2 regions of the Mycobacterium saskatchewanense genome follow, and region 2 is predicted to be linked to the other one. Evidence: riboswitches for the same ligand, from Rfam matches in the RefSeq annotation. Region 2 holds a riboswitch; the other holds the start of a gene.
What was found. A riboswitch is a leader RNA that binds a small molecule or an ion and turns the genes downstream of it on or off. The one in region 2 is predicted to bind cobalamin.
Positions count from the first base shown of each region.

Region 1: linked by a shared signal. The riboswitch ahead of G6N56_RS23915 (PPE domain-containing protein) and the one ahead of metE (5-methyltetrahydropteroyltriglutamate--homocysteine S-methyltransferase) in region 2 are both predicted to bind cobalamin.

Region 1 is NZ_AP022573.1:5,113,085-5,127,433, forward strand. It holds gene G6N56_RS23915 (PPE domain-containing protein) at 1-1,365, opposite strand, end outside; cobalamin riboswitch at 1,522-1,700, opposite strand; gene G6N56_RS23920 (toll/interleukin-1 receptor domain-containing protein) at 1,799-4,927, opposite strand; gene ctpC (manganese-exporting P-type ATPase CtpC) at 4,976-7,108, opposite strand; gene G6N56_RS23930 (DUF1490 family protein) at 7,119-7,400, opposite strand; gene G6N56_RS23935 (TIGR03089 family protein) at 7,487-8,206, opposite strand; gene G6N56_RS23940 (LCP family protein) at 8,194-9,663, opposite strand; partial or broken gene rfbD (dTDP-4-dehydrorhamnose reductase) at 9,742-10,648, shown strand; gene G6N56_RS23950 (glycosyltransferase family 2 protein) at 10,641-11,531, shown strand; gene manB (mannose-1-phosphate guanylyltransferase) at 11,533-12,612, shown strand; partial or broken gene G6N56_RS23960 (hypothetical protein) at 12,741-13,153, shown strand; gene G6N56_RS23965 (NUDIX hydrolase) at 13,199-13,738, opposite strand; gene G6N56_RS23970 (hypothetical protein) at 13,735-13,911, opposite strand; gene G6N56_RS23975 (coenzyme F420-0:L-glutamate ligase) at 13,914-14,349, opposite strand, start outside.
Region 2 is NZ_AP022573.1:2,351,195-2,365,543, forward strand. It holds gene G6N56_RS10750 (TetR/AcrR family transcriptional regulator) at 62-622, shown strand; gene G6N56_RS10755 (SDR family oxidoreductase) at 652-1,293, shown strand; cobalamin riboswitch at 1,463-1,685, shown strand; gene metE (5-methyltetrahydropteroyltriglutamate--homocysteine S-methyltransferase) at 1,842-4,112, shown strand; gene G6N56_RS10765 (DUF3556 domain-containing protein) at 4,181-5,905, opposite strand; gene G6N56_RS10770 (hypothetical protein) at 6,024-6,239, shown strand; partial or broken gene G6N56_RS10775 (pyruvate carboxylase) at 6,256-9,638, opposite strand; gene G6N56_RS10780 (bifunctional 2-methylcitrate synthase/citrate synthase) at 9,644-10,771, opposite strand; gene prpB (methylisocitrate lyase) at 10,768-11,685, opposite strand; gene prpD (2-methylcitrate dehydratase PrpD) at 11,682-13,190, opposite strand; gene G6N56_RS10795 (short-chain fatty acyl-CoA regulator family protein) at 13,301-14,349, shown strand, end outside.

The sequences.
Region 1 (14,349 bases), 2.8 Mb from region 2:
GCGGGACCGCGTCCGCTCGCCGGCGGCCGCAGCGGCGGCTGGGGCGGCGGCGACGTCGGGTTCGGGCGCCTTCCTCTTGGCGCCGGTGCTCGCAGGCGCCGGAGCAGGCATGCCGAAACCGCCCGCCAGATAGGGGAACGGCGCCGGACCGGGCCCGGGCGGCGTGGCCGGGGCGGTCGGCGCCGCGGCCGGGGCGGGCGTGGGCGCCGGGGCCGGTGCCCCAGCCGCCGCTGCGGGGACCGGGGCCGAGAAGTGCGGCGGCGGAGCGGGACTCGGCACAGGCGCGAACGCCGCGGGCGGCGCCGTGGCCGGCACCAGCGCCGGGTGCGCCAACCCGGCCAGTCCGGCCAGTCCGGCCAAGCCGCCGAGCGCGCCCACCGGGGCGGCCAGCAGGGGAAGCGCGGTCGACAGCAACAGCGGCGTCGTGGTGGCCACGAAGTACACGTACTGCAGGATCTGGTTGGTCAGGTCGAGGACGCACTCGATCAGGTAGACGATCGTCGCGAAGATCAGCAGCGGAGTGTTGTTCCCGGCGGCCGCCACCAGGCCCGGATATCCGGCCGCGTACAGTCCCGGCAACGAGAACAGCTGTTGGGTCGCGCCCAGCAGGGTCAGCGGTTGTCCCGTGGCGAAATCGGCGGGCGGGCTGAGGATGTAGTCGACGATCGACTGCAGGTTTCCCACGTTCTCGAAGGTCCAGAAAGGGCTGCCGAGGTAGTTCGTGAGGTCGGGCCCGAGGAGCTGCTGGATCAGCGTGTCCAGCCAGGTGAAGAAATCGAACACCGGATCCAACAGGGCGGTGGGGTCGAAGCCGGCCGACGCCGCGGCGGATCTCAGGATCGGGGGAGCCGCGGCGGTCCGCGGCGCGGACGCCACCGCCGCGGCCGCAACGGCCTGATAGGTGGCCATCACGGTGGCCGCCTGGGCCCACATCCGCCCGTAATCCGCCTCGTTGACCGCGATCGGAATCGTGTTGAGGCCGAAGAAGTTCGTGGCCACCAACACGGCATGGGCGGCGTGGTTGGCGGCCAGCTCGCCGAGCGTCGGCATCGCCGCGAGCGCGCCGGTGTAGGCGGCGGCCGCGGTTTCGTGGCGCGCCGCCGTCCCCGCGCTGTCGGCGGCCGCCCGCGTCAGCCACGCCAGGTACGGCCCGTGCGCGGCGACATAGGACTCGGCGGCCGGCCCGGCCCAGGCGGCGCGGGCGGCGGCCAGCTGCGCGGCCAGCTCGTCGGCCGCCTGCAGATAGGCGCCGCTGAGCGCGTTCCACGCCTGGGCGGCCTCCAGCATCGGGCCCGGCCCCGGGCCGGCGCTCAGCAGCGCCGAATGCACCTCGGGGGGTGAGCCCATCCAGATCGGGGCGGTCATTGCGACCACCGGCCGGGCTCGGTACGTCGGCAGACGCTGCGGCGGCGGCCGGGTGCGAACACCCCAGGCGCGGCGGCGGCAAGGCGCGGCCGGGCGGCCACCCATGGCGGATGCGGCATGGGGGTGAGTCAGCTCTCTCGGGGTACTCCGCCCCGGGTCGCAGGATGCGACGACGCGAGTGTCCTGGCTCTCGGATCGCCGCTCGCCTCGCCTTCCAGCTTGCGCCGTGGCAGATGAGGGTCGCTCCCCGATGACAGTGGCGGGACCGCGCCGGATTCACACCGGCTTCCTGCATCGTCGTCGCCTTACGGGCGACAGTATCGCACGGTGACCGTAGATCCCGCCGCCCAGATTGCCGCAGTGGTAGCGGTCGGGCGGGTTCGGCGACCCTGACGGCGATCTCGACGACGCCCTAGCGGCGCGACCGGTGCCGCTAGGGGATGGGCAGGTCCGGGCAAGCCGGGATGTACTCGATGTCCGGCGAAACCCAGACGGGCCATTGCTCTTTGCTCATGTTGGTGGTCAATATGGCGCACATCGCCTCGGCGGCGTCCGGGGGCGGGTCGTCGCGCACGTCGGAGGCGCACCACAGCCGCGAGGTGCCGTCCTGGCTGCACGAGGCCAGGCGCCGGCCGTCCGGGCTGAACGCCACACCGTACACCGCGTCGGTGTGCCCGCGCAGCGTCTCGCTGGTGGCCCCCTCCCAGATGCGCAGCGTGCCGTCGTAGCTGGCGGTGGCCAGGCGCTGCCCGTCGGGACTGAACGACACATCGCGCACAACGTCGGTGTGCCCGGCGAGCGGGTCTCCGAGCGGCTCGCCGCTGAGCGGATCCCAGAAGCGCACCGTCTGGTCGCGGCTCCCACTCGCCAGCCGTCGGCCGTCGGGGCTGAACGCCACCACCCACACCGTTTCGCCGTGCCCGGTCAGGGCGTTGCCAACCGCGCAGCCGCTGACCGGGTCCCAGACCCGCACCGTCCGGTCCCCGCCACCGCTGGCCAGCAGCCCGTCGGGGCTGAATGCGACGCTGTAGACGATGCCGGCGTGGCCGGTCAGCGGGTCGCCGATGGGCTCACCGGTCGCCACGTCCCAGACCCGCACCGTCCGGTCGTCGCCTGCGCTGGCCACCCATCGTCCGTCGCGGCTGAATGCGACGCCGTACACGACGCCGGCGTGGCCGGTCAGCGGCCGGCCGACCGGCTCGCCGGTTTCCGCGTCCCACACGCGCACCGTCCGGTCACCGCCCGCACTTCCCAGCCAGCGCCCGTCCGGACTGAACGCCACACCCTGCACCCGCACGTCGTGGCCGGCCAGCGGCCGGCCGACCGGCTGGCCGGTGACCGCGTCCCAGATCCGTATCAGTGCGTCGTCGCCGGCGCCGGCGATGCGCTGTCCGTCGGGCCGGATCGCCAGGCCCAGCAACGGCTTGCCGGCATCCATGATCTTCAGCGTCCCGGGCCGCAGCGCCAGCGCCTCGGCGATCGGGACGTTGTCGGGCTCCGAGGCGATGGCGCGGGCAGCGAGCAGCTGTTGGAAGGCGCCGGCATCACCGCCCGGGATGGTCTGCGCCATCATCGCTTTCGCCTCGATGACGAGCCGGCGCGCGACCGCGTCGTAGTGGCGGCGCCGCTCGATCTCGAGTTTGTCCTCCTCGCAATGCCGGGAGGCGGCGAGGTACTCGGCCGCGGCGGCGAGCCGCTCGGCGAAACCTGGCCTAACGGCCACCTTTTCGGCCGCCGCGAGCCGCGATCCGCCCAGCAGCCAGGATTCGTCGCGTCCGTGCCGGTCCCATGCGGCAGCCGATCGCTCGAGATCGGTTGCGGCCGCGAGGTTCTGGCGCTCGTCCTCCAGCCAGTGGGACAGCTCGTCCCATTGGCGCAGCAGGCTTTCCAGCGCGACTTCCACAACCACCTCGCTGCCCCGGCGGTCGCGAACAAGCAGCCGCTTCTCCACGAATGCGTCGATCAGGGAACGGCTTTCGGCGGGCAACTCGGACTCCAACGCCACCCGGCGCAGCGCTTTGTCGTTGTCGGGGTTGATCGAGGCAAGCCAGGGGATGAACGCCGAACGCAGCAACTCCAGAGCGGTGTCGCGATCGCGGGGGTCGGCCGACAAGATGTCTTCGATCTGGTTGTTGACGACGTTGGGCATCCCGCCCATCGCTTGGTAATGGTCGGAGGTGATCTCCTCGGCGGTGCCGTAATCGGTGTAGAGCCGCTGCAGGGTGAGCGCCAGCAGGGGCAACGTGTCGGCACCCCCGCCGGCGTCGGTGACCAGCCGATCGACCAGGTCATCGGCGATGGCGAGGTGATCGCCCGCCTCGGACGCCCGGGCGGCGGGACCCCGGATGACGCCCGGAAAGTGGTGCTGCGGCATCGTTTTGAGGTCGTTGAACAGGTCGGTGCCGATGCCGTCGAGGGCCGGATGGCTCTGCATCGCCTCGTAGCGGTCGGTGCGGATGGTGGCCGCGACGATGAGCCGGCCGTCGTCGGTGTTGATGCGGGCGATCACGGCGGCCACCAGCTCGAGGAAGCGTGCCGCCTCCTGCGCGGTCTGTGCGGACACGGATTCGGCCGAGAAGAGTTCCTCCGCCTGATCCAGCGGCAGCACCAGCGTCGGCGCCTGGTGTTTGGCGTTGGCTTTGTAGGCCAGCCGCGCGGCGGCGGCGTCGCGTATCTCGAGCAACAGCTCGCAGACCCGACCCACGTCCGGCTCGCGGCAGATCGTCTTGATCTCGCCGAACGTCGGGGCGCCGGCCAGGCCCAGCTCCCGGCGCGCCGTGTGAATCGCCGCGGCCAGACCGCTCTCACCGGTGAGCGCGTTGCGTCCCGGGCGCACGATGCCCAGCACCGCGAAGTTGCGGTCGTCACGCTGCAGGCGGGGGATCAGCCCCGCGCGGAGGAACGACGACTTGCCGCTGCCCGAGGGGCCCAGGACGACGAACAACGACTTGACGCCGGCGAAGCGCATCTTGCGCAGCTCGTCGGTGCCGTGCATGATCGCGGCGTTGCGCCCGAAGAACACGCCTGCGTCGATGTCTTCGAAGGGTTCCCAGCCGCGATACGGGGCGCGGTCGGGGTCCCTGCGCGGCGGCCAGACGAAGTTCTCCGGCCCGATCCCGGTGCCCTCGATCGCCTTCTTGAGCTGGTCGAGCGACGCGGCGTTGAACAGCACCGGAGCACCCGCCGCGGTCGTGATCTCGGTCGTCGGGCCGGGCGCGAACAGGTCGCAGCGCTGCCACTCGGCGGTGATGTCCGAGTCGCCGGTGTCCTCGAGTCGCGCGACGAGGATCTGCTTGCCCAGCGTCTCGGCGGTGCGGTATTCGGTCTTGCACTCGGGTGAGCTTCCCCAGGCATGGGATACGAGGCAGATGACGGCCTCGCAGCGCTCGTTGGCCTGGCGCAGCGCGTCCTTCCACCGCCGGCCCGGCGCCAGACCCGAGTCTTCGGCGATATCGAGGAAAATCTCGCTCACCAGCTCGGGGCGCTGATCGATCAGCCATTGGCGTAGCGCCGCCGCCTCGGTGTTGTCCTTGCTGGAATGGCTCAGGAAGATCCGCGGCATGCTGGTCAATCCCTAACGTGGGCACGCGACGTGGGTTGGGAGGTCAGTCTAGTCCAGCCGATAGCGGATCAGCCGCGAACTGTTGGCCACGACCGCCACCGACGACGCGTTGTGCAGGACCGCGGCCAGGACGGGGGACAGTGCGCCGCCCGCGCCGATGATCAGCCCGGCGGCGTTGACGGCGATGGACATTCCGTAGTTCTCCCGGATGACGTCGACGGCCCGGGCGCCCAGGTCGCGCACGTCGAGCAGGCGGTGCAGGTCGTCGTTGGCCAGCGCTACGTCCGCGGTCTCGACGGCGACGTCGGTTCCGGCCAAACCCATGGCGATCCCGATGTCGGCGGCGGCCAGCGCGGGTGCGTCGTTGATGCCGTCGCCGACCATGCCGACGACGAAACCCTCGCCCTGCAGCTCGCGCACCACCTCGAGCTTGTCCTCCGGCATCACCTCGGCGCGCCACTCGTCGATGCCGAGCTCGGTCGCTACCACCTCGGCGATCTCGGGATGGTCGCCGGTGAGCATCACGATTCGGCGAATCCCGTTGGCGCGCAGCTCTTTCAGCACTTCGGCCGCCTCGGGCCGCACTTCGTCGCGCAGGCTGATCAGCCCCACCAACTTGCCGTCCACGGCCAGCAGCAGCGGCGTCTCGGCCTGGCGCCGCAGCCTGTGCACCCACTCCTGTGCCCTCTTGGAGACCCTGACCTTTTCGGCGCTCAGCAGCGACGGGCTGCCCAGCAGCAGGGTGCGTCCGTCGGCCCAGGTGCGCATGCCCAGGCCCACCAGAACCTCGCACTCCTCGTGCGGCGGGATGCTGATGTGACGCTCCTCGGTCGAGCGGACGACCGCCTCGGCCAGCGGGTGACGGGAATGGATTTCGGAGCTGGCCGCATACGCGAGCACCTGCTCGGGTTCCCAATCCTTGTGCATGGCAACGATATTGGTGACCACCGGACGACCGACGGTCAGCGTCCCGGTCTTGTCGAACACGATCGCGTCGACCTGGCCCGCCTGCTCGAGGTGTGAACCGCCCTTGATCAGGATGCCGCGGCGCGCGCCGTTGCCGATCGCGGCGCTGATCGCGGTCGGCGTCGCCAGGCCGACCGCACACGGGCAGGCGATCAGCAGCATGGTCATCGCGCGGCGGACGTCCCCGGTGACGAGCAGGGTCAGGGCCGACACCACAAACGAGGTGGGAACGAAACGCCGGGAGAAGTTTTCGCCGACAGTCTGGATGGGAGCCCGGTCGTGCTGGGCCTCCTCGACGCGGCTGATGATGCGCCCGATGGTGGTCTGGTTGCCGACGGCGTGGGCGCGCACCACCAGGCGCCCGCGCACCACGACCGAGCCGGCGTGCACGTGCGATCCGACCGTGATGCTGACCGGCAGGTTCTCCCCGCTGATCGCCGACTGGTCGACGATCGCCTCGCCGTCGACCACCTCCCCGTCCACCGGTATCGCGACGTGGTCGTGGACGATCACCTCGTCCCCGATCTCCACGCTGTCGATGGGGACCTGAACTTCGCTGTCCGCCAAGCGGATCCATGCGGTGTCCTGGCTGCCGCGCAGCAGCTCGGAGATGGCGCGCCGGGTTCGGCGCAGGGTCAGGTCCTGCAGGTACTCGCCGATGTTCAGCAACCACAGCACGGTCAGGGCGACCACATTCTCGCGCAGCACCAGGCTCGCCACGGTCGCGGCCGAGACCAGCGCGTCGGTGCCGGCCCGGCCGGAACGCAGGGAACGCAGGGCCCCCCGCAGGAACGGGTAGCCGGTGAAGACGGTGACGCCGGTGGCGAACAGCCGGCCGCTCGGACCCAGCAGCGGCGGGCGCGCGAACACGTAGCGCCGCACGCCCAGCAGGGCGAGCGCCGCCCCGCCGATCACCATGCGCAGCACGTCGCCGTTGCGGATCTCCTCCGAATGCGGCGCGCGCGCCGGGATCAGCTCGGCGGCGACGCGGGCCGCGGCGCCGATCGCGGCGAGCACCGCCGAGCGGTCGCACCGCCGGGGCGAGTACCAGACGACGACCGATCCGGTGCGCGGGTAGGCGTGCACGGCGCGCACCCCGGGCTCCTTGGCGACGGCCTCTTCGACCGCGACCGCGCGCCGGGGATCGCGCCGCACCCAGTCGACGGACACCCGCATACGCCCGGCGGCATCGGAAATCACCTGGTCGGGGGACATGCCCGCCCGATCAGTGCTCGTGGTCGTGAACCGGGGTGACCGACGGCGTAGGGGCCTCCTCGCCGATACGCTCGCGGGCCTCGGCCATGACGTCGGCGATCCTCAGCCGCGCCGACTCGGCGGCCTCCTCGGCCTTGCGCGTTCCGCGGAGCCCGAGCTCCGCCGCCGAAACCGCCGTCTCGTGCAGCGGCGCCTTGGCCACGGCCTTGCGCAGGAGTTCGTAGGCCGTCACCCCGGCCAGCCCGGTGACCACCGTCGTCGCCGCCTTGCCCAAGAGCCCGTACGCCGCCATCGTTCACCCTTCCCGTCCGGTCGTATTTGCCCGACGTTAACATCGAAATATTGCGATATCAATATGTATCGAGCAGGGATCACGGCTCAGAGAACCCGGGTGACCTTCTCGGTCTGGACCCGTCGCTCCAATGCGCCGGGGTCGGGATTGGCCACCTGCACCAGCGACGCGCCGACCGCCATGATCGACAGCAGGCCGTCGACCAGGTCGCCGGGCCGGTCCCACGACGCGCTGGAGAGCACCCGATCGGCCGACGTCAAACCCCGTGCCGCGGCGGCGGTTTGGCACTCGGCAAGCACCTCGTCGACCGAGTGCGCGGCCAGCGCGGGACCCGGCCGCGGCTCGGGCACGATCTGGTCGCCGTGCACCCGCACCGCGGTCGCGTAGTCGGTCACGCCGATCGGCAGGTCGGGAACCGGGCGGCCGAACGGGTCCAGCGACAGCACCGCCACCTCGCCCCCTGCCACGACCTCGTCGGCCTCGTCGAGCCGCGCGGCCGTACACAGCGCGATATCGGCCGTTCCCGGTTCCAGGACGACCTCGGCGCCGATCCACCACACGCCGAACAGGACCGCCGCGGTCTGCCAATGCGCCGGCAACAGGATTGCCACCCGGCTGGCCGGCCCGGCGCCCAACTCGTCGCGCAGCAGGTTGCCCGTCTTGGCGGCCCAGTTGGCCAGCGTGACGGCGGACAGCTCGATGCGCTCGCCGGTCGCGTCGTCGTAGTAGGTGATGCGCGGGCCGACCGGGTCCGCCCGCAGCATCGGATCGAGGATGGCCGCGCTGAGGGTGCTCAGTTGATGCACTCGGGCTTGTCGGAGCCGGCGGTCAGGATGGGCGACGGCGGCGGAACGTTCGGGTCGGCGCCCGATCCGGGGTTCGACGCCCGGGCGGCCATCACGGTGCCGCCGCCGGACAGGCCCGAGCCGGGGCCGGTGTAGTCGTTGGCCAGCACCACGCGCACCGAACCCGCCGCGAGCGACGGGTCGGCGACGACTGGCAGGCCGCCCAGCTCCTTGGCGACCTGCTGGGCGCCCAGGTCGTCGGTCTTGGCGGCGCGCACCTGGCTGCCCTTCACGTGCCCGCCCTCGTTGTTGCCCACCGTGCCGGCGCCGAACCCCTTGGCGGTCAACACCTGGGACACGGCGGTGGCCAGCCCGTTGATGTCGGTGTCGTTCGCGACGTCGGCGATGGTCTTGGCCGGGGTGTAGGCCAGTTCCTCGGTCTTGCCCTGATCCTGGTCGTGCAGCAGCCCGGCCACCCAGTCCTGAACCTGGTGCGGGTCCACCCGGACCACGCTCTGCATGCCGTCGTCACTCCAGCCGGCCCCGTCGAGCACCGGGATGGTGGCGAACGCGACGTTGCCGCCGGCCAGCTTCTGCATCTGCTGGACGAAATCCATCACGTCCCAGCCCGAGGAGATCACCACCGAGCGCTGCACGGCGGCCTCGAGCCGCCGGACGGTCGCCGGGCTGGACAGCGTCTTGCCCGAGATGACGCGGTGGGCGAGCGACGCCATCACCACCTGCTGGCGGACCACGCGGTCGAGGTCACCGCGCGGGAGCTCGTGGCGCTGGCGGACGAAGCTGAGCGCCTCCGGGCCGTCGAGGCGTTGCGGGCCGGCCGGGAAGTCGGCCCCGGAAAGGGGCTCGAACACCGGCTCTTTCAGGCAGACGTCCACGCCGCCGAGCGCGTCGGTGATCAGCGAGAAGCCGAGCAGGCCGATCTCGGCGTAGTGGTCGACGGTGACGCCGGTGAGGTCGGCGACGGTCTTGATCAGCGCCTCGCGTCCGGCCTCGGTGCCCTCCGCCGCGGCGTGCTCGGCGGAGTCGCCGGCCTTCACCAGGTTGACGCGTTTGGCCTCGCGGGTCTGGCCATAGACGCCGTTGATCTTGGTCTTGCCCAGGCCGGGAGCGGAGACGTAGGAGTCCCGGGGGATCGAGATCGCGGTCGCCGACTTCCCGTTGTTGGGGATCCGGATGAGGATGATGGTGTCGGTGTTGGTCGCTTCCTCGTCGCCGGCGCGCAGCGTCGCCAGCTCCTCGGCAGACAACGGGTTGCCGTGCGCGTCGGTGCGGCTGTCGAGGCCGACCAGCAGGATGTCGATCGCGCCATCGTCGCCGCCCTTGCCCAGCGACGGCGCGGACATGTGGAAGATGCCGTCCTCGAACGACCGGACGTTGCTCCACGCCAGCCCGGTGCCGAGCACGATCGCGAGCGTCAGCGCAGTGGCAATCACACGAACCACATGTTGCACAGGCATCCCAATAGGTTACTTGCGGCACATGCGCTTCGCGGGTAGCGAGGTTCGGCGTGCCCCGGCCGTGCCACACTCGACACCATGTCGGCAAGGATCCTGATCACCGGCGCGGGCGGCCAGCTGGGCGGCCGCCTCGCGGCGCTGACCGCCGAGCAGGGGAGGGACGCGCAGGCGTTCACGTCATCGCAGTGGGACATCACCGACCCGGCCGCCGCGGAGCGGGTGATCAGGGGCGGCGACGTGGTGATCAACTGCGCGGCCTACACCAACGTCGACGCCGCCGAAAGCGACGAGGCGGCGGCGTACGCCGTCAACGCCACCGCGCCCGGGCACCTCGCCAAGGCCTGCGACCGCGTCGGGGCCCGGCTGATCCACGTCTCCACCGACTTCGTGTTCAGCGGAGGCGCCGACCCACGCCCCTTCGAACCCAGCGACGACACCGACGCGCGCGGCGTGTACGCGCAAAGCAAGCTCGCCGGCGAGCGGGCCGTGCTGGCCGCGTCGCCCGGGGCGGTCGTCGTCCGCACTGCCTGGGTGTACACCGGCGGCACCGGGCGGGACTTCGTCGCCATCATGCGCCGCCTGGCCGCGGGGGACGGGCCGGTCGACGTCGTCGACGACCAGGTCGGGTCGCCCACCTACGTCGGCGACCTGGCCGTCGCGCTGCTGCAGGTCGCAGACGCGAACGTGGCCGGTCCCATCCTGCACGCCGCCAACGAGGGGGCGGTCTCCCGCTTCGAGCTGGCCCGCGCGGTCTTCGAGGAGTGCGGCGCCGACCCGGCGCGCGTCCACCCGGTGAGCACCGCGCAGTTCCCGCGGCCGGCGCCGCGGCCGACCTATTCCGCGCTGGGCGGCCGCGAGTCGGCGGCGGCCGGCCTGACGCCGCTGCGGGACTGGCGCACCGCGCTCGCGGCCGCGCTGGCCGATGCTCACGCCATCTGACGTCAACGTCGCATCCAACCGACCGTTACCCTCAACGCGTGACTGACGTCCTGCCGGTCGTGACGGTGACCTACTCGCCGGGCCCGCATCTGGAGCGGTTCCTGGCGTCGCTGGCGCTGGCCACCGACCGCCCGGTGAGCGTGTTGCTCGCCGACAACGGCTCCACCGACGGGACGCCGCAGGCGGCGGTCCAGCGGTACCCGAACGTGCGCCTCTTCGAGACGGGGTCCAACCTCGGGTACGGCACCGCGGTGAACCGCGCGGTGGAACAGCTCGACCAGGCGGACGACTGGGTGATCGTCGCCAACCCCGACGTCCAATGGGGCCCGGGCAGCATCGACGCCCTGCTGGACGCGGCCGGCCGCTGGCCGCGCGCCGGCGCGCTGGGCCCGCTCATCCGCGACCCCGACGGGTCGGTGTATCCGTCGGCGCGCCACCTGCCCAGCCTGGTCCGCGGCGGCATGCACGCGGTGCTCGGGCCGATCTGGAAGCGCAACCCGTGGACGGCGGCCTACCGACAGGAGCGGCTCGAGCCGACCGAGCGGCCGGTGGGCTGGCTGTCCGGATCGTGCCTGCTGTTGCGCCGGTCGGCCTTCGCCCAGATCGGCGGCTTCGACGAGCGCTACTTCATGTATATGGAGGACGTCGACCTCGGTGACCGGCTCGGCCGGGCCGGCTGGCAGAGCGTCTACGTGCCGTCGGCCGAGGTCCTGCACCACAAAGGGCATTCCACCGGGCACGACCCGGCCAGCCACCTGGCCGCCCACCACCGGAGCACCTATCTCTTCCTGGCCGACCGGCACACCGGATGGTGGCGGGCTCCGCTGCGCTGGACGCTGCGCGCCTCGCTGGCGGCGCGGTCCCGCCTGATGGTGCGCAGCGCACTGCGCGCATCGGCAAGGCAGAAACTGGCAGAAGGGCGGCACTGAGTTGGCAACCCACCAAGTCGACGCGGTGATCCTGGTCGGCGGCAAGGGCACCCGGCTACGGCCGTTGACGCTGTCGGCACCCAAGCCGATGCTGCCCACCGCCGGCCTGCCGTTCCTCACCCACCTGTTGTCGCGGATCGCCGCGGCCGGCATCGAGCACGTCGTCCTGAGCACCTCGTACCAGGCCCAGGTGTTCGAGGCCGAGTTCGGCGACGGGTCGAAGCTGGGCCTGCAGATCGAGTACGTGACCGAGGAGCGGCCGCTGGGCACCGGCGGCGGCATCGCCAACGTGGCCGATCACCTGCGCCACGACACCGTGATGGTGTTCAACGGCGACGTGCTCTCCGGCGCCGACCTGGGCCAGCTGCTGGACTTCCACCGGGACCGCCGGGCCGACGTCACCCTGCACCTGGTGCGCGTGGGCGACCCGCGGGCCTTCGGCTGCGTGCCCACCGACGAAGACGGCCGCGTCACCGCCTTCCTGGAGAAGACGCAGGACCCGCCGACCGACCAGATCAACGCCGGCTGCTACGTCTTCCGGCGCGAAATCATCGACCGCATCCCACGTGGCCGCGAGGTGTCGGTGGAACGCGAGATCTTCCCGGCCCTGCTGTCGGACCCCGAGGTCAAGATCTGCGGCTACGTCGACGCCACGTACTGGCGCGACATGGGCACGCCGGAGGACTTCGTGCGCGGCTCGGCCGACCTGGTCCGCGGGATCGCCCCGTCGCCCGCCCTGCACGGCCACCGCGGCGAGCAACTCGTGCACGACGGCGCGGCGGTGGCGCCCGGCGCGGTGCTGATCGGCGGGACGGTCGTCGGCCGCGGCGCCGAGATCGGGCCCGGCGTGCGGTTGGACGGCGCGGTGATCTTCGACGGCGTCAAGATCGAGGCCGGCAGCGTGATCGAGCGCTCGATCATCGGCTTCGGCGTCCGCATCGGCCCGCGCGCGCTGATCCGCGACGGGGTGATCGGCGACGGCGCCGACATCGGCGCCCGCTGCGAGCTGCTCCGCGGCGCCCGGGTGTGGCCCGGCGTGTCCATTCCCGACGGCGGCATCCGCTACTCGAGCGACGTGTAGGGGTCTGGCGGGCCTTGGCGCCAGCGTCTGATCGCCGAGATCGACTCGCACCGTGACTCCCACTCGCACTTTTCCGCGTTGCCGTCGATTTCGGTGACCATGTCGGTGGCCCGGCTCACCATCTCCGCATGGGTGAGGTCTTTCTAGGCAGCGAAGCGATGGTGGCCCACGCGTTGAGCGAGTGCGAGCTGCGCCGGTGGTACCGGAAGGTCCTTCGTGACGTGTACGCCCCCAGGTTCGCCGACCCGTCACTCGAAGACTGCATCCGCGGTGCCTGGCTGTGGGCGAGACTGCTGGCCAAGCGGCACCGCGGTGCGCGGGGTGTGCGGCGGCTCGGGGAGTTGCTCCCGTTGGTGGACGGCGGCGACCCGCCGCCGAAGGAAAGCTGGCTGCGTCTGCTGTTCGTCGGCGCCGGTCTCCCGAGACCGGCGACGCAGATACCGGTCCAGGACGTGGGCGGACGGTCGGGGTTCTGGACATGGGCCGGGAGGACTACTTCGTCGCACTCGAGTACGACGGTGACCAACACCGCACCGACCGCCGAGATTAGCCCGTGAGCCACTCGCACTTTTCGATGCTCCGTCGGTCACCAACGACGTGTCACCCGGCCCACCAGATACTCCAGCGCGTGATCGGTCCCGGGCGGCAACGCGCCGGCCGGCCACCACTGCAGGTCGTCCGACTCGTCGCTGATCGCGATCCGCGCCCCGGCCGGCGCGTGGGCCACGAACTGCAGGTCCAGGTGCCGCGTCGGCACGCCCAGCGAGCAGGTGACGGGGTGCACGTGCACGGCCGCCAGCTCCGGATCGATCCGCAGGCCGTCGATGCCCGACTCCTCGGTGGCCTCCCGCAGCGCGGCGGCGACGATGTCGCGGTCACCGTCGTCGCAGTGTCCGCCGAGTTGCACCCAGCGGCCCACGCGCGGATGCAGCGTCAGCAGCACCCGGGTGCCGGTGTGGTCGAGGACCAGCGAAGACGCGGTGACGTGGCCGGGCACGCAGTCACGGCGGCAGGCGTCGGGGCGGGCGTGCACGAATGCCAGGACGGCGTGCCGCAGCGAATCCTGCGCCGGGTCCGGCGCGGCCCAGCCGGCGAGGAGCGCGATCGCCGAATCCCTGACGCTCACCGGGCGCCCCGCCGTTTCCGGCGGTCCCGCAGCGCACGCCAGGCCGCGCGGCAGTGGGCCACCGTGCTCGCGACGACGAACGGGGCGATGCAGCGGACCACCGGGGCCGGCGAGTCGTAGCCGCCGCGGACCTTGTCGGCGGGAGCCGCCGCCTTGCCCGCGAACGCCGTCATGGCTATTTCCGGATCAACAGGTCGGTGAGGCCGGCCGGGTAGCGAGGGCCCGCCGGCTCGGCGGCGTAGCCGATGGCGATGGCGCCCAATGGCTCCCACTCGGCGGGCAGTCCGAGCTCCGCGCGCACCAGGTCGGCCGCGAAGATCGTCGAGCCGATCCAGCAGCTGCCCACCCCGCGCACCGCCAGGGCGACCAGTAGGGCCTGGACGGCGGCTCCCACCGCGACGGTGAACATGGTGTGCTCGGCGGCGGTGCGCGCCGGGTCGGGATAGGTGTGGGCGCCGTCGGGCACGAGGAACGGGATGACGACCTCGGGTGCGTCGTAGAGGATCTGGCCGCGCGCCACCCGCCGTTCGACGGCGTCGGCGGGCCGGCCGTCGCCGGCGAGGTCGGCACGCCACTTGTCCTTCATGCGGTCCAACAGCCGGGCGCGAATC
Region 2 (14,349 bases):
TTCTCCACTTATCCTCGGTACAACAGCGGAGCGGTCTCCGTTGACCAAGGAGGTGCGGTCCGTGGCAGACGACGGCGTCACCCGGATTCGCGCCGACGCGCTGCGCAATCGGGAACACATCATCGACGTGGCACACGACGCGTTCGCGGAGTCGGGGACCACCTCGCTCAACGAGATCGCCAAGCGCGCGGGGGTGGGGGCCGGAACGCTGTACCGCCACTTCCCCACCCGCGAAGCCCTGATCCTCGCGGTATACCGGTATGACGTCCAGCGACTGGTGAGTGCGGTGCCCCGGATGCTGCGCACCCATCCGCCGCTGGAGGCGTTGCGTCTGTGGTTTCTCAAGCTCGCCGACTATGTTCGCGTCAAACACGGCCTGGGCGACGCGCTCCATAGTGCGGCGGCGCAGGATGCGATCAATGAGACGTACGCGCCCGTCGTCGCCGCGGTCGGTCAGCTGGTCGAGGCTTGCGCCGAGGCGGGATCCTTGCGGTCCGATCTCGATCCCGCCGACGTCCTACTGCTGATGAGTTTCCTGTGGCGGGTCGGCGCAGGGGCGGAGGGAAAGCGGCAGGCCAAACGGATCATGGAGCTCGCGATCGAGGGACTGCGGAGCGACTAGCCCAGTTTAGGCGGGTACGGTCGGTTGGCATGGCACGCATCGCCGTCATCGGCGGCCACGGCAAGGTCGCGCTGCAGCTGTCCCGCATCCTCACCGGACGCGGTGACGAGGTCAGTTCCGTCTTCCGCAACCCCGAGCACTCCGACGACGTCGCGGCCACCGGCGCCGATCCGGTGGTCGCCGACATCGAGCCGCTCGACACCGACGAGTTGGCGCAGCTGCTGGCCGGCCACGACGCGGTGGTGTTCTCCGCCGGGGCCGGCGGCGGCAACCCGGCGCGGACCTACGCCGTTGATCGCGACGCCGCCATTCGGGTGATCGACGCCGCCGCGCGGGCGGGGGTGCGGCGATTCGTGATGGTGTCGTACTTCGGCGCGGGTCCCGACCACGCCGTGCCGCAGGACAACTCGTTCTTCGCCTATGCGGAGGCCAAGGCGGCGGCGGACGCCCATCTGCGCGCCAGCGGCCTGGACTGGACCGTCCTGGGACCCGGCCGGCTCACCCTGGACCCACCGACCGGCCGCATCGAACTGGGCGAGGGAACGGGCGCGGTGTCGCGCGCGGACGTCGCGGCCGTCGTGGCCGCCGCGCTGGCCGACGACTCGACGATCGGCCGAACCGTCGACTTCAACAACGGCGACATCCCGATCGCCGCCGCGCTGGGCGGCTGACCCCGGCACGAACGTGACGCTGCTGTCCGTCACGGCACCACCGTGACCGTGGCGTCACTCTCGACGCGCTCGCCGAGTCGTTGGGGACCCCCGACCGGCGGGGGGTAGGCTCCGCTACGCAGCTGGTCTGCCGTCGCCGCATCGCGCGGCGCCGGCATCGAACGAGGCAGGTTAGTAACGCTTCGTGAGAGGGAACCCGGTGGAAGTCCGGGACTGTCCCGCAGCGGTGAGCAGGAACGACCGCCGTCAACAGCACTGGTCTCACGGCAACAGAGGCTGGGAAGCGACGGCCACTAGGAATTCTGCCCGGCTCCTGAGCGGCCCTTTCGGGCCGCATAGTCGGCCGGGCGGAGCACCAACCGGGTGCGCGCCTGCGAGTCCGAAGACCTGCCGGCTGTGCCGGGCGCGCCGCGTCCGGCGGCTCATCGCCTCGTGGAATGGGCGTTAGGCTGTGCGCGTTGCGGAGGTGGGCCAAAGGTGCGCCGCGCAGCGCGGATTGGCTGCGCGTCCGCCGGCGGTGACCACCCGTCGATCGATAGGACCAGATCGTGACCTCACAACCCTTCACCGCCACCGTTACCGGTTCCCCGCGCATCGGCCCCAACCGCGAACTCAAGCGCGCTACCGAGGGCTATTGGGCCGGACGCACCAGCCGTTCGGAGCTGGAGTCCGTCGCCGCGACGCTGCGCCGCGACATGTGTTCGCACCTGGCCTCGGCCGGACTGGATTCCGTGCCGGTGAACACGTTTTCCTACTACGACCAGATGCTCGACACGGCTGTCATGCTGGGCGCCCTACCGTCGCGCGCTGCGCAGATCCCCGATGAGCTGGACCGCTACTTCGCTTTGGCGCGCGGCAACAAGGACGTCGCGCCCCTGGAGATGACGAAGTGGTTCGACACCAATTATCACTACCTGGTGCCCGAGATCGAACCCGCCACCACGTTCGCGCTGCATCCGCACAAGGTCCTCGCCGAACTGAACGAGGCGCTCGAGCAAGGAATCCCGGCACGTCCCGTCGTCATAGGGCCGATCACGTTCCTGCTGCTGAGCAAGGCAGTCAAGGGAGCCGGCGCGCCGATCGCGCGGCTCGAGGAACTCGTGCCGGTCTACTCCGAGCTGCTGTCGCTGCTGGCCGCGAACGGCGCGCAGTGGGTGCAGTTCGACGAGCCGGCGCTGGTAACCGACATCTCCCCCGACGCCGCCGCGCTGGCCGAGGCTGTCTACAACAAGCTCGGTGCGGTGGCCGACCGGCCCGCCATCTACGTCGCCACCTATTTCGGTGACCCCGGCGCCGCCCTGGCCGGGCTGGCGCGCACGCCCGTCGAGGCGATCGGCGTCGATCTGGTGTACGGCCCCGACACCGCCGTGGCCGGCGTGCCCGAGCTGGCGGGCAAGACGCTGGTGGCCGGCGTCGTGGACGGGCGCAACGTCTGGCGCACGGACCTCGAGTCGGCGCTGGACCGGCTGGCCTCCCTCATGGGATCGGCTGCGACGGTGGCCGTTTCGACGTCCTGCTCGACGCTGCACGTGCCGTACTCGCTGGAACCCGAGACCGGAATGGACGACAACCTGCGCAGCTGGCTGGCGTTCGGTCGGGAGAAGGTCGCCGAGGTGGTGACGCTGGCGCGCGCGCTGCGCGACGGGCGGGACGCGGTTGCCGACGCGATCGCGGCCTCCAACGCGGCCGTGGCCTCCCGCCGCAACGACCCGCGTCTGCGCAACGAGGAGCTGCGGGCGCGCATCGCCTCGATCGTCGCGGCGGGCGTGCACCGCGGGGATGCGGCCCAGCGGCGGGCGAATCAGGAGGCGCGGCTGCACCTGCCGCCGCTGCCGACCACGACAATCGGCTCTTACCCACAGACCTCCGCGATCCGCAAGGCGCGTGCGGCTTTTCGGGCCGGGGAGATCGACGAGGCCGAGTACGTCCGCCGGATGAGGCAGGAGATCGCCGACGTCATCAAGTTGCAGGAGGAACTCGGGCTCGACGTGCTGGTGCACGGGGAGCCGGAGCGCAACGACATGGTGCAGTATTTCGCCGAACAGCTGGAGGGTTTCTTCGCCACACAGAACGGCTGGGTGCAGTCGTACGGCAGCCGGTGCGTCCGTCCGCCGATCCTGTACGGGGACGTCTCGCGGCCCAAACCCATGACGGTGGAATGGATCTCGTATGCCCAGTCGCTGACCGACAAGCCGGTCAAGGGGATGCTGACCGGGCCCGTCACGATTCTGGCGTGGTCGTTCGTCCGCGACGACCAGCCGCTCGCCGACACCGCCAACCAGGTGGCGCTGGCCATCCGTGACGAGACCGTCGACCTGCAGGCCGCGGGCATCGCGGTCATCCAGGTCGACGAGCCGGCGCTGCGCGAGCTGTTACCGCTGCGTCGGGCACAGCAAGATGAGTACTTGCGTTGGGCCGTCGGCGCCTTCCGGCTGGCCACCTCGGGCGTCGACGATTCAACCCAGATCCACACCCACTTGTGCTACTCGGAGTTCGGCGAGGTGATCGGCGCCATCGCCGACCTGGACGCGGACGTCACGTCGATCGAGGCGGCGCGCTCGCACATGGAGGTGCTGGACGATCTCAACTCGGTCGGCTTCTCCAACAGCGTGGGTCCCGGCGTCTACGACATCCACTCGCCGCGGGTGCCCAGCACCGGCGAGATGGCCGAGTCGCTGCGCGCGGCGCTCAAAGCCGTCCCACCCCAACGTCTCTGGGTGAATCCGGACTGCGGGCTGAAGACGCGCTCGGTCGACGAGGTGACCGCGTCGCTGCGGAACATGGTCGCGGCGGCGCGGGAGGTCCGGGCGGGGGCGTAGGGTTTCGCGAGCGTAACCCCACTGCGATTTTCGCGCGATTATTTCGCAGTGCGGTTACGCTCGCGGCCCTAGTCCGAGACCACCTCGACGGGAACGTCGTCCGCCCAGGGCTGCCGGGTCACCATGTCGGCCACCCGGACGAACCCGCGCTCGAACTCCCCCGTCGCCGCATCCACCAGGCGGTAGGCCTGCGTCTGCTTGTGAATCGGTTGCGCGTCGAGCAGGACCACCCGCACCTCACCCGGCTCGAAATGGCAGCGCTGCTGCAACGCGGCGATCAGTTGCTCGTTGTGCATGTGGCCGTCACCGAAGTTCCACCCGAGGGCGGTGCTGCAGATCCGCTCACCGTCGGTGATGACGTAGTCGTCCTCGTTCTGGCCCGCCATGGCGCGGTGCGCCAGCGTGAACAGCGCCCGGCCGTGAGTGTTGAAGCCGCGGAACGCATATCCCATGTAGATCGGGATCTGCGCCGCCTCGGGGCTGCCGTAGAACCGCTCCAGCTGGGCCTGCGGCATGCTGGCGATCGCGACGATGCCCCGCGAGATCTTCTCGCTCGCCGATCCCTTGATGCACCACAGCGTGGTGTCCCAGTTGCCCGCGTAGTACCGCATGCCGGGCAGGAACGAGATCTTGCGCGGGAACATGTTGCCGAGCACCACGACTCCCACGATGACGGCGAACAGAACCGCGACCAAAACCGGGTGTCTCAAATCGGCCAGCCCGAGGCGGGCGTGCGCGACGAACAGCGACAGCACCCCGAAGATCATGAAGACGTTCCACTCCAGCGGCACCCCCATCGGGATCGACAGCAGGATGCCGAGGTGGAAACACACCATCACGACGGCGGCCACGGTGATGGGCCAGCCGCCGTGACAGAAGAACAGTGGCAGCGGCACGAGCATCTCGATGGCCGTGCTGAGGTGCGCGAGCCAGCGCGACAGCCGCCCGGGACGCAGGTCGTCCGGGAACTTCTCGAAGAAGCGCCGTTTCAGCCACCGGGGTCGCACCAGTGGGTTGTTGGACATCATCGTGGAGATGACGAACGGGAAGTGCTTGTTGAGCTTCGACGTCGCCGCGCCCATCCAGATGACCAGGAACACCACCTTGGACCCGACGATCATGTCGACGCCGCCGAAGAGGAAGGTTACGGCCATGGTGGCGTACACCTCGCCGCGGGCGGCCAGGAAGATCACCTTGTCGCGCAACCCGAGCACGCCCAGCGTCAGCAGGATCAGGACGATCTTCCACCACGGCAACAGCCCCACCATGGTGCCCAGTTCCGGTACCGGGCCGGTGCCGTCGGCGAACAGCGCGCTCAGCGTCAGCAGGAGCAAGAGCGCGTACAGCGCAACATCGACGGGCTTGCGCTTGGTTCCCCTGGTCCACGGGACGCGGTCGGGCCACGGTGGCAACCGGATGGTGCCGAACCGCATCCAGTACAGGATCGAGCCCATTGGCGGGAAGAAGCGGTTGTTCAGCGGCCCGAAGCCGCAGCCCAGGCCGATCACCTCGAACAGCATCGTGTAGAGGACGACCTTCTCGAACACGATTGGCTCGGACCACCACGACGCCACGTGAGTGAATCCGCCGAGACCATTGGTGGCCGACGCGAACAGCCAGCCGCCGAGGATGTAAAGGAGGATCTTGACGACGTAGAACAGGTGCAGGACGATCGGCGTGCCGAACCCGACCTCGGCCCAGTGTTTGGCCATCGGGCGGATCTTTTCGCTGCGGGTGCCCTTGTTCCATTCGTCCATGTCGATCTGCGGCAGGTCGGGCTTCAGGAATCCCATGGTCTGAAGACTAGAACCTGTTCTAGCCCCGCGCGATCACGTTCGGGCAAAGTTTCCTTTGCCCGCGGGTTCTTGGCCGGATACCGTCGGATGAAGCCGCGCCCGAGGAGAGTCCACCATGAAGACACTTCGGTTCGCCCTGGCCGCAGCGCTGGCCGCCGCCTCTCCGTTCGCCTTCGTCGCCGGTCCGTCCCGCGCCGACGCCCCGGGGCCCGGCGAAGCGTGCACCGTGCTGCACGCGACCACCCAGGACGCCAACGGCCGGACCATGTGGTGCAACCCGACGATGACCGGCGCCCACACGCTGGTGTGGCAGTATGGCGGCCCGGCCTAGGGGCTGGGGCCGTCCGCTAACCGACCACCACCAACAGGTCACCACCCTCGACTTGAGCGGTCCGCGAAACGGCAATCCGCGCGACCTTCCCGGCCTTCGCGGTGGTGACCGCGGCCTCCATCTTCATCGCCTCGATCGTCGCAATCGTCTGTCCCGCTTCCACTTCGTCCCCGACGTCCACGGTCACCGTGACGACGCCGGCGAACGGCGCGGCGACGTGGTCGGGGTTTGTGCGGTCGGCCTTTTCGGCGGCCGGCACGTCCGCGGCGATGCTCCGGTCGCGCACCAAGACGGGGCGCAACTGCCCGTTGAGGATGCACATCACGGTACGCATGCCGCGCTCGTCGGCATCGGAGATGGCCTCCAGACCGATCAGCAACTCCACGCCGCGCTCGAGCTCGACGCGGTGCTCATCGCCCTGCCGCAGCCCGTAGAAGAACTGGTTGGCGCTCAGCCGCGACGTGTCGCCGTACTGCTCACGGTGATCCTCGAGCTCTTTCGTGGGCCCGGGGAACAGCAGGCGGTTCAGCGTCGCTTGGCGCTCGGCGCCCGGCAGGGCCAACGCCCTTTCGTCTGCGGACGACAGGTGTTGTTCCGGCCTCGCCGGACCGCGACCCTGTAACGCCTTGGTGCGCAACGGCTCCGGCCAGCCACCGGGCGGGTCACCGAGTTCCCCGCGCAGAAAGCCGATGACGGAGTCGGGGATGTCGTAACGGGCGGGGTCGTCGGCGAAATCCTGCGCGCTGACGCCCGCACCGACCAGCGCCAGCGCCAGGTCCCCGACCACCTTGCTCGACGGGGTGACCTTCACCAGGTGCCCCAGGATCGCGTCGGCCCCGGCATAGGCGTCTTCGATGTCTTCGAAGCGGTCACCGAGGCCCAGGGCGATGGCCTGCTGGCGCAGGTTGGACAGTTGGCCGCCCGGGATTTCGTGGCGGTAGACCCGGCCGGTTGGAGCCGGCAGCCCGGATTCGAACGGCGCGTAGACCTTGCGCAGCGCCTCCCAGTACGGCTCCAGTTCGCACACCGCCGCCAGCGACAGCCCCGTGTCGCGGCTGGTGTGCGCCGCGGCGGCCACGATCGACGACAGCGCGGGCTGGCTCGTCGTCCCTGCGAGCGGGGCCGCGGCGCCGTCGACCGCGTCGGCTCCGGCGTGCCAGGCCGCGGCATAGGTGGCGAGCTGCCCGCCGGGGGTGTCGTGGGTGTGCACGTGCACCGGCAGGTCGAACCGCGACTTCAGCGCCGAGACCAGCGTGGTGGCGGCGGGGCGCGCAACAACCCGGCCATGTCCTTGATCGCCAGCACGTGCGCGCCCGCCGAGACGATCTGTTCGGCCAGCTTCAGATAGTAGTCCAGGGTGTAGAGCTTTTCGGCCGGATCGCTGAGATCGCCGGTGTAGGACATCGCCACCTCGGCGACGGCGGTGCCGGTGTTGCGGACCGCGTCGATCGCAGGGCGCATCGAGTCAACGTTGTTCAGCGCGTCGAAGATTCGGAAGATGTCGATGCCGGTCGCCGTCGCCTCCTCGACGAACGCCGTCGTGACGGTCGCCGGATAGGGCGTGTAGCCAACGGTGTTGCGGCCGCGCAGCAGCATCTGCAGGCATACGTTGGGCACCGCCTCGCGCAGGGCCGCCAGCCGCTCCCACGGGTCCTCTTTCAGAAAGCGCAGGGCGACATCGTATGTCGCCCCGCCCCAACATTCGATCGACAGCAGCTGCGGCATTGTGCGGGCGATGTGGGGCGCCACCATGATCAGTCCGCTGGTGCGCACCCGCGTGGCCAGGAGGGACTGGTGCGCGTCGCGGAACGTGGTGTCCGTGACGCCCACGCCGCGCGATTCCCGCAGCCAGGACGCGAAACCCTCCGGTCCCAGTTCGGTGAGGAGTTGCTTGGATCCAGCAGGCGGGTCCGCCGACAGGTCGATGTCGGGGAGCTTGTCGTAGGGATACACGGTCGAGGGGCGCTCGCCGTGCGGCTTGTTGACCGTGACGTCGGCCAAGTAACTGAGGATCTTGGTGCCGCGGTCGGCCGAGCTGCGCGCGGTGAGCAGCTGCGGACGCTGTTCGATGAACGACGTCGTGATTCGGCCGGCCCGAAAATCGGGATCGTCCAGAACCGCTTGCAGGAACGGGATGTTCGTCGACACCCCGCGGATGCGGAACTCCGCGACCGCGCGCCGCGCCCGGCGTACGGCGGTGGCGAAATCGCGCCCTCGGCAGGTCAGCTTGATCAGCATCGAGTCGAAGTGCGCGCTGATCTCCGCACCCAGCGTCGTACCGCCGTCCAGCCGAATCCCCGCGCCGCCCGGGGTGCGATAGGCGGTGATCCGGCCGGTGTCGGGACGGAAGCCGTTGGCCGGATCCTCGGTGGTGATGCGACACTGCAACGCGGCACCGTGCGGGACGACCGAATCCTGGCTCAGGCCAAGCTGTTCCAGGGTCTGCCCGGCGGCGACCCGCAGTTGGGCAGACACCAGGTCGACATCGGTGATCTCCTCGGTGACGGTGTGCTCCACCTGAATGCGGGGGTTCATCTCGATGAAGACGTGGTTGCCCCGCTCGTCGAGCAGGAATTCCACCGTGCCCGCACACGTGTAGCCGATACTTTGCGCGAACGCCACCGCGTCCGCGCAAATGCGCTCGCGCAGTTGGGGATCCAGGTTCGGCGCCGGCGCGATCTCGATGACCTTCTGGTGGCGGCGTTGAACGCTGCAGTCCCGCTCGTAGAGGTGGATGACGTTTCCCTGGGTGTCGGCCAGGATCTGCACCTCGATGTGGCGCGGGTCGAGCACGGCCTGCTCGAGGAACACCGAGGCGTCGCCGAAGGCGGACTCGGCCTCGCGGCTGGCCGCCTCGATCGCCTCGGGCAGGGCCGCCGGGTCGGCGACCCGCCGCATGCCGCGGCCGCCCCCGCCGGCCACCGCCTTGACGAACAGCGGAAACGTCATCGACTCGGAAGCCGACACCAGCTCTTCCACCGACGTCGAGGGCGCGGAGGAGGCCAGCACCGGCAGACCCGCCGCCCGCGCCGCTGCGATGGCCCGCGACTTGTTGCCCGTCAGCTCCAGCACCTCCGCGCTGGGGCCCACGAACGTGATCCCCGCCGAAACGCATGCCGCGGCCAGGTCCGGATTCTCCGACAGGAATCCGTAGCCCGGGTAGATGGCGTCCGCTCCGCAGGCCAGCGCCGTCGCGACGATGTCGTCGACCGACAGGTAGGCGCGCACCGGATGACCCTGCTCGCCGATCTGATACGACTCATCGGCCTTCAGCCGATGCACGGAGTTGCGGTCCTCGTACGGATAGACCGCCACGGTGGCGATTTCCAGCTCGTAGGCGGCGCGGAAGGCGCGGATCGCGATCTCCCCGCGATTGGCGACCAGTACTTTGGCGAACACGCTCTTTACGATAGAGCGCGCTGCGCCGGCCCGACGTATTCGCTGAGCGGACGGATCAACGCGTTCGACGCGGTCTGCTCCATGATGTGGGCCGTCCACCCGGTGATGCGGCTCATCACGAAGACGGGCGTGAAGCAGGCGACGTCCACGCCCATGAGGTAGTAGGCGGGCCCGGTCGGGAAGTCCAGGTTCGGCTTGATGCCCTTGGCCTCGGCCATGCCCTCTACCAGCACGTCATAGATGTCGAGCCACTTCTGACCGTGGCGAACGGCGGCGACGCGGTCGAGGGCTTCCTTCATGGTCGGTACGCGCGAGTCACCGTTCTTGTAGACCCGGTGGCCGAATCCCATGATCTTCTCTTTGCGGGCAAGCTTGCCCTGCAACCACTCCGAGGCCTTTTCGGCGCTGCCGATTTCGAGCATGTCGTGCATCACCGCCTCGTTGGCGCCACCGTGCAGCGGACCCTTGAGCGCGCCAATGGCCGCCGTCACCGCGCTGTACATGTCGGATTGGGTGGAGGTGACCACCCGTGCGGCGAACGTGGAGGCGTTGAAGCTGTGCTCGGCGTAGAGAATCATCGATTGCTCGAAGGCGTCCACGATCACTTGCTCGGGGACATCGCCGAAGCACATGTGCAGGAAGTTCTGCGCGTAATCCATGTGGCTGTGCGGGGCGACGGGTTCCAGGCCGCGTCGCCGTCGCATGTCGGCGGCGACGATGGTGGGCAGCACCGCGAACATCCGCAGCGCCTTGGCGTGGTTTGCCGCCGCGCTGCTGTCGTCCTCCTCGGGATCTTCGGCGCCCATGGAGCTGATGAAGGTGCGCACCACGTCCATCGGGTGGCAGGTGTCGGGCAATTTGGCCAACAGCGACAACTGGGACCGGTTTAGCCGGCGGGCGGCGCGTTCCCGTTGGGTGAACAGGGCCAACTGCTGGTCGCTGGGCAGCTCCCCGTGCCACAGCAAGTAGGCAACCTGCTCGAAACTGCAGTGCGCGGCCAGATCCTGCACCGCGTACCCGCGATAGGTCAGCGAGTTGGTCTCCGGCACCACCTTGGAGATGGCGGTGGTGTCCACCACGACACCGGCCAGGCCCTTGCAGATGCGGGGTTTGTTCTCTTCGATGGTGCTCATTGCGCGACCCCTTCGAGGGTGAAGTTGTAGGTATCGGAATCGAATTGGTTGTAGTCGGCGTAGCGGAGCAGCTCGTAGAGCCGGCTGCGGGGCTGCATGCGCCCGACGAGCCCGGATTGTGTTCCGGTGTCGTCGATTTCGCGGAGGCCGGCCTCGACGGCATGCATGGCCAACCGCAAAGTTGTCACGGGGTAGATCACCAGGTTGTAGCCGATGTCGGAGAGTTGCCGGGCGCTCAGTAGCTGCGATTTGCCGAATTCGGTCATGTTGGCCAGTAACGGCGTGTCCACGGCGGCACGGAACTGTTCGAATTCGGCCGGCGTGTGCAGGGCTTCGGTGAAGATCAGGTCTGCGCCCGCGTCGGCATAGGCCCTGGCCCGATCGACCGCGGCGGGCAGGCCCTCGATGCCCGCGGCGTCGGTCCGGGCGCAGATGACGAAGTTGGGATCGCGCCTGGCCGACACCGCGGCCCGTAGACGTTTGATCATCGAGGGGGCGGGCACCACCGTCTTCCCGTCGAGGTGGCCGCAGCGCTTGGGGTTCTCCTGGTCCTCCAGGTGACAGCCGGCCAGCCCGGCGTCCTCCAACACGGCCACGGTGCGGGCGGCGTTCATCGGTTCACCGAAGCCGGTGTCGGCGTCGATGAACGTCGGCAGTTCGGTGGCCGCGGCGATCTGCGCGCCCCGGGCGCTGACCTCAGTCAGCGTGGTGAGCCCGATGTCAGGCATGCCCAGGTCGGCCGACACCACCGCACCGGAGACGTACACGCCATCGAACCCGAGATCGGCGACCAGCTTGGCCACCAGGGGTGAGAACGCGCCCGGAAACCGTTGCAGGCGCCCGCTTTCCAGCGCAGCTCGAAAGGCTGCGCGTTTGCCGGATGCAGGCACGGCGCTGCTGACGAGCCCGTTCATCCGAAGATCCCCGGGGGAATCGCGGGCGCCTTGTCGAGCACCCGCGGACCGACCGCGATGTTGAGCGCGCTCAGAGTCCCGGCCTGCAGGTCCGGGAGGGCTTCGGCCGACGACAGGAACCGCCGCTGCTCGGTCGCGCTGACGACACCCTCGGCCAGCTCGGTGAACTTCCCGATGTACTGCTTGCGCTCGAACGGCCGAGCCCCCAGCGGATGAGCGTCGGCGACGGCGATCTCGTCGACGATGACGTCGCCGTTTTTCAGGGTGATTTCCGCCCGCCCACCGAATGCCTTCTCGGCAGGATCGATGGAGTGGTAGCGCCGGGTCCATCCGGGATCCTCGACCGTCGAGATCTTCCGCCACAGCTCGATGGTGTCGGGCCGGCGTGCCCGTTCAGTTGTGTAGGACCGCTCGTGATGCCAGGTGCCGTCCTGCAGCGCGACGGCGAAGATGTACATCACGGAGTGGTCCAGCGTCTCACGCGATGCGTCGGGGTCGAACTTCTGCGGATCACCTGAGCCCGTGCCGATCACGTGGTGCGTGTGATGGCTGGTGTGCAGCACGATCGCCGCGACCTGCGCCAGATCACCGATCCGCTCGCGCAGCCTGCGGGCCAGGTCGATAAGGGCCTGGCTCTGGTATTCCGCCGAGTGCTGCTTGGTATAGCTGTCCAGGATGGCCCGTTTGGGCTCGCCGGGCTCCGGCAGTGGGACCCGGTAGGTGTGTTCGGGACCCGAGAGCAGCCAGGCGATCACCCCGTCCTCACCCTCCCAGATGGGCGCCGGTGCGCCCTCGCCGCGCATGGCGCGGTCGACGGCCTCGATGGCGACCTTGCCGGCCCACGCCGGCGCGTACGCCTTCCAGCTCGAGATCAGGCCCTTGCGTGCCTGCCGGGTGGACGTGGTCAGGTGCAGCGCCTGGCCGATCGCCTGGTAGATGGTCTCCTTGTCGAGACGCAACATGGTGCCCAGGCCCGCGGCTACCGACGGGCCGAGGTGCGCGACGTGGTCGATCTTGTGCTCGTGCAGGGAAATCCCCTTGGCCAGGTCGATCTGGATCTCGTAGCCGGTCGCGATGCCCCGGATCAGGTCCGCGCCACCGATCCCGAGGTGCTGGGCCACGGCCACCAGGGCGGGGATGTTGTCGCCGGGGTGCGAATACTCGGCGGCCAGGAAGGTGTCGTGGAAATCCAGTTCGCGCACGGCCACGCCGTTGGCCCAGGCGGCCCACTCCGGTGAGTAGTCGCCGTTGACGCCGAAAACCTTTGCGCCCGGGGATGAGACGGGATGCGCCTGCGCCTGGGCGCGGGCGACGGCCACCGGGCGGCGGATCACGGACGCGGCCGAGACCGCGGCGTTGTCGATGACGCGGTTGATCACCATCGCCTCGGTGTCCGCGGGCACCGCTACCGGGTCGGTCGCGACCTCGGCGATCTTCCAGGCCAGGTGCTCGCTTCGGGGAAAGTTTTCGGCGCTGCGCCGGGTGCGGACCTCGTGTACTCGCATAAGCCGCACAGTACGCAGCGCCCAACCCCGGGTAAATGCCCTAAATAAGCGTATTTATGTGTCCACATCCACGTGATCTTGCGGATCTTGTGTAAGCGCATGCGCGTATCGTGACACCCGTGGTGAAGACGTTTGCCGGCGCCCGCCTACGGCGGCTCCGGGAGGACCACGGGCTGAGCCAGGTGGCCTTGGCGCGCGCCCTGGGGCTGTCGACGAGCTATGTCAATCAATTGGAAAACGACCAGCGCCCCCTCACCGTGCCGGTGTTGTTCACCCTCACGGAGCGTTTCGGCCTGCCGGCTCAGTACTTCGCGCCGGAATCCGACGCTCGCCTGGTCTCGGATTTGCGGGAGGTTCTCGCCGAGGCGCCCGCCACCGCCGCGCAGATCGAAGAGTTGGTCGCGCGCATGCCCGCGGTCGGACAGACGCTGATCAACCTCCACCGGCGGTTGCACGACGCCACCGCCGACCTCGAAGCGCTGCACAGCCGGGCCAACGCCGAGGTTTCCGCGGCTCCCCAGCAGCCGATGCCCTTCGAGGAGGTGCGGGACTTCTTCTACGACCGCAAGAACTACATCGGTGAGCTCGACCTCGCCGCCGAGGAATTGTTCGAACTCAACCGCCTGCGGATCGGTGGACTCGACACTGCGCTGGCGCAGTTCCTCGATGAGGAGCTAGGCGTGACCGTAATCGTCGACGACGGCCGGACGCTGAATCGTAACTCCAAGCGCCTATTTCGGCCGGATCAGCGGACCTTGTACGTGGCGCGGTGGCTGCGTCCGGGTCAACGCGCATTCCAGTTGGCGACCCAGGTGGCGCTGCTCACCCAGGCCGAGCTGATCAGCGGCATCATCGCGGCCGACGACCAACTCAGCGACGACGCCCGCAGTGTGGCCCGCATCGGCCTGGCCAACTATTTCGCTGGCGCCCTGCTCCTCCCCTACCGGCAATTCCTCGATGCCGCCGAGAGTGTCCGCTATGACATCGACCGGTTGGCGCGACGGTTCGAGGTGGGCTTCGAGACGATCTGCCATCGGTTATCCACTCTGCAACGCCCCAGCGCACGGGGGGTTCCCTTCATCTTCGTCCGGACCGATAGCGCGGGCAACATCTCGAAACGCCAGTCCGCCACGGGTTTTCACTTCTCTCGGGTGGGTGG